DNA from 2 places in the Caballeronia sp. ATUFL_M2_KS44 genome. Region 2 is predicted to be linked to the other one. Evidence: predicted binding sites of a transcription regulator. Region 2 holds the regulator's gene; the other holds the start of a gene.
The links. Region 2 encodes HrcA, which represses chaperone genes, less so after heat shock. Its sites were predicted from a motif close to TTAGCACTCNNNNNNNNNGAGTGCTAA; they were not measured.
Positions count from the first base shown of each region.

Region 1 (3,912 bases), on a different contig from region 2:
GTCGTAGCCTATTTCATCCGCGGCGTAAGGCACCGATGCGGAAAAGCGGCAATCGAGGATGGGTGAAGCGTCGAAAAGCTCTTTGCATAAAGGGTTGAGATACACGATCGACAACGCTTCGATCGCGCCGCGCTCGTAAGCGGCGGTGAGGCTGTCGAGCAGCCGCGTCATCGTCTGAAGGCCGAAAGGGTTGAAGAGATAGACGACCAGCTTGCCGGACGGAAAGTCGGCCTGCAGCGCGTCGGCCGCGTAGGCGCGCATGGGCACGCGCTCGGGAAAGCGGCGCGCGACGATCTGCGCGTTGCGATTGGCGATATCCACGAGACGCGAGGCGAGGTCGTAGCCGATGATCTCGCGGAACGGAAATTCGCTCGCGACGATCATCGGCCGGCCCTTGCCGCAGCCGATGTCGACGAACGCGTGGTCGCGCAGATCGCCGAGTTGCCGAAGGGCGAGCCGGACGGTACTCGGCTGCGAGCCCATGTAGGGGAAGCTGCCGGCGTTCTTGTCGTCGCCGTAGATGGCTTCGGGCGGTTCGATGCCGCCCGTTTCAGTGCCGAGCGCCTTGTCGAGCGGATGGGTGCGATAGCAGCCCGTGTACACCACCTTCAGGACGGGTACGTGCTGCGCGAACTTGCGGATGCGCGGGAGGTAGAGCAGGGTCTGCACGCTGTCGGGCAAGGCCGCGACGATAGCGATTAGCGGCCACTTGACGCGGCGCTTCAGCCGTTTGCGAAAGCCGCCGACCGGAGTCATCGTGTTCATTGCCGTCACCCTCGTATGATATTACGTGGTACGAACGATTATGAGCATGCCTGAAGGCTCGCGTTTCCGTGCCATGCATAGCTTAAACGACGTCGCCCGGTTTCGATGCAATTATTCGCTGGCGCAAGATTTCTTGCCGACGCCGATGGACAAGCGCAAGGAGAGCGCGACGCCAAGCGCCGTTTCGTGAGGCGCTCGAATGTCGGCGAAGATGCAACCAAAACGGCTCATTGGTGTCGGATCACCGGCACGCGCGCGAGCGTCTCACGAAACGCAGCCGGCCGTTTCCTCGCGTGTCCCCTGCGCCCATCGGTTCAAGGCCGGATGAACGTAATTCAGCGCCCGATGAACTCCGCCCGTCAGCTACCTCCTTGAAATTGTCAAATGCCGTCCATATAATTGGCACTCACGGCACGAGAGTGCTAACAAGATTTCCGTCCGGCGGGTTTTCACCTAAAAGACGGGTTTTCCCGCGTTTTCAGTCTCATTCAAGAGAGGAGTGTGTATGAACCTTCGTCCTTTGCACGATCGCGTCATCGTCAAACGTCTGGACCAGGAAACCAAGACCGCATCGGGCATCGTGATTCCGGAAGCAGCGGCAGAGAAGCCGGATCAAGGCGAAGTCCTGGCCATCGGCCCGGGCAAGCGCGATGACAAGGGCGCGCAAATCGCCCTCGACGTGAAGGTCGGCGACCGCGTTCTGTTCGGCAAGTACGCTGGCCAGACCGTCAAGGTCGACGGGCAGGAACTGCTCGTCATGCGCGAAGAAGACATCATGGCCGTTCTGGTCAAGTAAGCATCCTTCCTGCAATCGGCTTCGCCACAGGGCAGCGCTACGCAGCGCGCCGCGCCGAAGCCGAAGCACACTGAAACGAATCAAGGAGTCTGGATATGGCAGCTAAAGAAGTCACGTTTGGCGATTCCGCACGCGCCAAGATGGTCGAAGGCGTGAACATCCTGGCCAACGCGGTCAAGGTCACGCTGGGTCCGAAGGGCCGCAACGTCGTGCTCGAGCGCTCGTTCGGCGGCCCGACGGTCACCAAGGACGGTGTCTCGGTCGCGAAGGAAATCGAGCTGAAGGACAAGCTCCAGAACATGGGCGCGCAAATGGTCAAGGAAGTCGCTTCCAAGACCAGCGACAACGCCGGCGACGGCACCACGACCGCTACCGTCCTCGCGCAATCCATCGTTCGCGAAGGCATGAAGTACGTCGCGTCGGGCATGAACCCGATGGACCTGAAGCGCGGCATCGACAAGGCCGTTGCTGCTGCGATCGAAGAACTGCGCAAGATCAGCAAGCCCTGCACGACGAACAAGGAAATCGCGCAAGTCGGCTCGATCTCGGCGAACAGCGACACGTCCATCGGCGAGCGCATCGCTGAAGCCATGGACAAGGTCGGCAAGGAAGGCGTGATCACCGTCGAAGACGGCAAGTCGCTGCAAGACGAGCTGGACGTCGTGGAAGGCATGCAGTTCGACCGCGGCTACCTGTCGCCGTACTTCATCAACAACCCGGACAAGCAAGTCGCCGTTCTGGAAAACCCGTTCGTGCTGCTGCACGACAAGAAGGTTTCCAACATCCGCGATCTGCTGCCGGTACTGGAACAAGTCGCGAAGGCTGGCCGTCCGCTCCTGATCATCGCTGAAGACGTCGAAGGCGAAGCGCTCGCAACGCTCGTCGTCAACAACATCCGCGGCATCCTGAAGACCGTTGCAGTGAAGGCTCCGGGCTTCGGCGACCGTCGCAAGGCCATGCTGGAAGACATCGCGATCCTGACCGGCGGTCAAGTCGTCGCGGAAGAAACCGGCCTGACGCTGGAAAAGGCAACGCTGGCTGAACTGGGCCAGGCGAAGCGCATCGAAGTGGGCAAGGAAAACACGACGATCATCGACGGCGCTGGCGAAGCCGTGAACATCGAAGCGCGCGTGAAGCAAGTGCGCAAGCAGATCGAAGAAGCGACGTCGGACTACGACCGTGAAAAGCTGCAAGAGCGCGTGGCCAAGCTGGCCGGCGGCGTTGCAGTGATCAAGGTCGGTGCTGCGACCGAAGTCGAAATGAAGGAAAAGAAGGCACGTGTCGAAGACGCACTGCACGCCACGCGCGCAGCTGTGGAAGAAGGCATCGTGGCAGGCGGCGGTGTTGCGCTGATCCGTGCTCGCCGTGCAATCGACGGCCTGAAGGGCGCCAACGCCGACCAGGACGCAGGTATCAAGATCGTCCTGCGTGCAATGGAAGAGCCGCTGCGCCAGATCGTCACGAACGGCGGCGAAGAAGCTTCCGTCGTGGTGGCGGCTGTTGCTCAAGGATCGGGCAACTACGGCTACAACGCGGCAACCGGCGAGTACGGTGACTTGGTGGAAGCCGGCGTCGTCGACCCGACGAAGGTGACGCGCACGGCGCTGCAAAACGCGGCATCGGTGGCAGGCCTGCTGCTGACGACCGACGCAGCCGTCGCAGAACTGCCGAAGGACGATGCTCCGATGCCTGGCGGCATGCCCGGCGGCATGGGCGGCATGGGCATGGACATGTAATCTGGCTTCCGAGCCGAGTTACATCGGCGCGGGCTTCGGAAGAGGCTCGCGTCATGCCAGAAAAAAACCCGCAGCGATGCGGGTTTTTTTTCGTCCGTCGAAAGCTTACTTGTTCATTTCGTCGCGGAGTTTTTGCGCGGCGGCCTTGTAGTCGTAAGTCGGATAGAACTCGGTGGTGTAGCCGCCCCACGCAGTCGTTTCGATCGCGCGATTTACTTCGCGCAGCCGCTCGGCGGGCACGCGCAACGTCACCACCTGGCCGATGCCCATCATCACGTACCACGACACCACTTCCACGCCCGGCGGCGGGAACGTCTTGAAGAAGCCTTGCTCCTTCAACTGTTCGTTTATCTTCGGCAGCGGCTTGGATTGATCGTGCTTCAGGAAGATGGTCAGCAGGAACGTGCCGTCGCCGACGGGCGTCGCGGGCGGAACCTGCGGCGCGTTGGTCTGCGCCTGCGCAGGCAGCGCAAGATGAAAGAGCGAGGCGAACATCGCGGCCTGAACGAGGCGTGCGGTCCATCGTGCCGGCTTGTGCATCGGGCAATCTCCTTGTGGAAAAGCAAACCTGAACCGCGTTCAGCGGTGATGAATCCGCAATCGTTCCATCAGATG
Region 1 is NZ_JALQEA010000020.1:103,751-107,662, reverse strand. It holds gene NCR39_RS10600 (class I SAM-dependent methyltransferase) at 1-765, opposite strand, end outside; gene NCR39_RS10595 (hypothetical protein) at 812-955, shown strand; gene NCR39_RS10590 (co-chaperone GroES) at 1,271-1,561, shown strand; gene groL (chaperonin GroEL) at 1,657-3,297, shown strand; gene NCR39_RS10580 (hypothetical protein) at 3,403-3,837, opposite strand; gene NCR39_RS10575 (DUF72 domain-containing protein) at 3,877-3,912, opposite strand, start outside.
Region 1: NCR39_RS10590 (co-chaperone GroES) is a predicted target of HrcA. The motif match lies at 1,165-1,191, and genes of this name have one in related genera.

Region 2 (3,912 bases):
TTTTTCAATCCGAACCTGAAAATTTGTCGATGACACGGCGATCGCGCTTGGTCGGCCTGCCCTGCATGCCGGCCGCCGGCTCGCGATACGTCTTGCGGCGCTCCGCTTCCGCGAGCCGCTTCGCGCGGCCTTCCTCCGTTTCCGCGTAGAGCGTCTGCGCGACCGGCGCGGGGCCGCGCACGTCGCACACGCCGAGCACTTCAACCTGCCAGACGATCCGCTCGATATCGATCTCGACCATATCGCCCACGCGCACGTCCTTCGACGGCTTCACGTTCGCGCCGCCGATCTTCACGCGGCCTTTCTCCACCGCGTCGCTGGCGAGCGAGCGCGTCTTAAAGAAGCGCGCCGCCCACAGCCATTTATCGATGCGCAAACGCGCGCCGGGTTCCGTCGAAATCTGGTAGTTCATGCGTGAATCTCTTGCGTTCGACCGCGTTCAGGCGGCAACCGTCGCGGGTTGCGCGGCCTGTACCGGCCAACCTTGCAGATGTTGTGCCGCGATTTCGCCCAGCGCCTTGATCCACGCGGGCGATGCATTCAGGCAAGGAATGCGGTGAAACTGCTTGCCGCCCGCCTTCAGGAATTCGTCGCGCACTTCGATGCCGATTTCCTCGATCGTCTCCAGACAGTCCGCCGTGAAGCCGGGGCAGAACACGTCCACGCGCGCGACGCCGCCCGCGCCCAGTTCCGCGAGCGTCGGCGCGGTGTACGGCTGCAGCCATTCGGCGCGGCCGAAGCGCGACTGGAACGTCACGCGGCATTCGACCGGCGTGAGCCCGAGCGCCGCCGAGAGCAGCGAGCCGGTTAACTGACATTGATCGTGATACGGGTCGCCCAGGTCCATCGTGCGTTTCGGCACGCCGTGGAAGCTGAGCACGAGTTTGTCGCCGGCGGCGAAATCAGGCTGGTCGTGCACGCGCCAATACTCGCGAACCTGCTCGGCGAGCGCCGCGATATACGCCGGATGATCGGCATAGTGACGAATCGTGCGGATTTCCGGCTGATTGCGCACGCGCTTGAGCGCGGTGAAGGCGTCGTCGAAAGCGGTCGCGGTCGTCGACGACGAATACTGCGGATACATCGGCACCAGAAGAACGCGCTCGGCGCCTTCCAGCTTCAGTCGATTCAGCATGGCGCCGATGCCCGGCGTGCCGTAACGCATCGCGTAATCGACGATCACCTGATAGTCGTTCACCGCGAAAAGCCGCCGCAATGCTTCGACCTGCTTTTCCGTATGGACACGCAACGGCGAGCCTTCCGGCAGCCAGACCTGCGCATACTTTTTCGCCGATGCCCGCCCGCGAAACGGCAAGATCACGCCGCGCAAAATGACTTGCCAGATGAACGACGGAATCTCGACGACGCGCGGGTCCGACAGAAACTGCGCCAGATACTTGCGCACGGCTCGCGGCGTGGGCGCGTCCGGCGTGCCGAGATTGATCAGCAGCACCGCGACGCGATGTGAAGCGCTGGGCTGCGAAGGCAACTCGAGGTCGAAACGCATAGGGCAGGACGGCCAGAAGGCATCGAAAGGTATCGAAAGGTGAAGGCCATTATAGCGGCGCGTTTGCGCGCGCATCATTGGCCGAACGGCCTAGTGGCGGCGCGCCCGGCCGCGCGGCAAGAGCCGCGTTACTGCTGGCTGAGCGACATCGACAACAGCCGCGCGGTGATATCCACAATGGGAATCACGCGGTTGTACGCCATGCGCGTCGGGCCGATCACGCCGAGCGTGCCGACAATCTTGCCGTTCACTTCGTACGGCGCGGTCACCACGCTCATCTCTTCTATCGGCACGAGATTCGATTCCCCGCCGATGAAGATCTGCACGCCCTGTGCGTGGCTCGACACATCCAGCAATTGCAGGAGGCTCGTCTTTTGATCGAACAAGTCGAAGAGTTTGCGCAGCCGCGCCATGTCGGAGGACAGGTCCGCCACTTCGAGCAGGTTGCGCTCGCCGGAAATCAGCACCGTTTCGCCGGGGTCGGCTTCGGCCGTGCTCGCGACGACAGCGGCTTGCATCAGCGCGGTCATGTCGCCGCGCAACTGGTCGATTTCCTCGCGCAGGCGGCGGCGCACTTCGTCGAACGACAGGCCCGCAAAATGCGCGTTGATGTAATTGGAGGCTTCCGTGAGCTGCGAAGGCGAGTAGTCGCGCTGCGTGGCCATCATGCGGTTTTGCACGTCGCCCTCGGGCGTCACGATGATCAGCAGAATGCGTTTGTCCGACAACCGCATGAATTCGATCTGCTTGAACATGTGGCTGCGGCGCGGCGTGAGGATCACGCCCGCGAACGACGACAGGCTCGACAGCACGCTCGCCGCCGCCGCGACGATCTTCTGCGGCTCCTCGCCCTGAAGACGCGTCTTGACCGCGGTGGTCATCGCTTCGTCCTGCGGCGCTTCCACGGTCAGCATGGTATCGACGAAGAGCCGGTAGCCGCGCGGCGTGGGAATGCGGCCCGCCGACGTATGCGGACTCGCGACGAGGCCGAGGTCTTCGAGGTCCGACATCACGTTGCGGATGGTCGCCGGACTGAGTTCGAGGCCGGAGTGCCGTGATAACGTGCGCGAACCGACCGGCTGACCTTCGGCGATGTAGCGCTCGATCAACGTTTTGAGGAGGGTTTGTGCACGTGGGTCTAGCATGGGCAAATTTTAGCGCAACGTATCGGGGCGCGGCGACCGCGCCGCCGTGGTGAAACCGCTGGCTGAACCGCTCGTGAGCCGTTCAATGTCTGCTCCATTCTAGCGAGAAACGAAGGACGCGCCGACGTCGCGACATGACGCCTGTCGCCGCGCGCCGTCCCGGTTCTTTTCGCCTTCCACCTATGGTGTAATGCCGGCATGGAAATTGGCCAATTCAAGACCGTCGCCCTCGTCGGGCGAACCAACACGCCCGGCATCGAGGCGCCGCTGACATCGCTCGCGGAGCACATTGCGAACCAGGGCTTCGACGTCGTGTTCGAAGAAGGGACGGCGAAGGATGTCGGCGTGACGCAGTATCCGGCGTTGTCGATCGCGGCAATCGGTGCGCGCGCGGACGTCGCGGTCGTGCTCGGCGGCGACGGCACCATGCTCGGCGTGGGTCGTCAGCTTGCGCCATACAAGACGCCGCTCATCGGCGTGAATCATGGGCGGCTCGGGTTCATCACCGACATCCCGCTCAGCGAGATGCGCGAGCGCGTGCCGCAGATGCTCGCCGGCCAGTTCGAACGCGAGGAGCGCACGCTGCTCGAAGCGCGCATCGTGCGAAACGACAAGCCGATCTATCACGCGCTCGCATTCAATGACGTGGTGGTGAATCGCAGCGGCTTTTCCGGCATGGCCGAATTGCGCGTGTCCGTGGACGGGCACTTCATGTACAACCAGCGCTCGGACGGGCTGATCGTCGCCACGCCGACGGGTTCGACCGCGTATGCGCTGTCGTCCGCGGGGCCTATTCTTCATCCGCAACTGCAGGGCTTCGTGCTCGTGCCGATTGCGCCGCATTCGCTGTCGAACCGGCCGATCGTGCTGCCCGACGATTCGAAGGTCACCATCCAGATCATCGGCGGGCGCGACGTGAACGTGAATTTCGACATGCAGTCGTTCACCGCCGTCGAACTGAACGACGCCATCGAAGTGCGCCGCTCGCGCCATACCGTGCCGGTGCTTCATCCGGTCGGCTACAGCAGCTACGCCACGCTGCGCAAGAAACTGCACTGGAACGAGCATCCCTCGCAGGACTCGTCCCTCTGACGCAACCTCGCCGAACTCTCATCCCGAAGCATCCATGCTCCGTCATCTCTCCATTCGAGACTTCGTTATCGTTGCCGCGCTCGACATCGAATTCGATTCGGGCTTCACGGTCTTTTCGGGTGAAACCGGCGCGGGCAAGTCGATCCTCATCGACGCCCTCGCGCTCAC
Region 2 is NZ_JALQEA010000006.1:371,508-375,419, reverse strand. It holds gene NCR39_RS01800 (hypothetical protein) at 1-33, shown strand, start outside; gene NCR39_RS01795 (RNA-binding S4 domain-containing protein) at 5-412, opposite strand; gene hemH (ferrochelatase) at 440-1,507, opposite strand; gene hrcA (heat-inducible transcriptional repressor HrcA) at 1,636-2,652, opposite strand; gene NCR39_RS01780 (NAD kinase) at 2,851-3,744, shown strand; gene recN (DNA repair protein RecN) at 3,779-3,912, shown strand, end outside.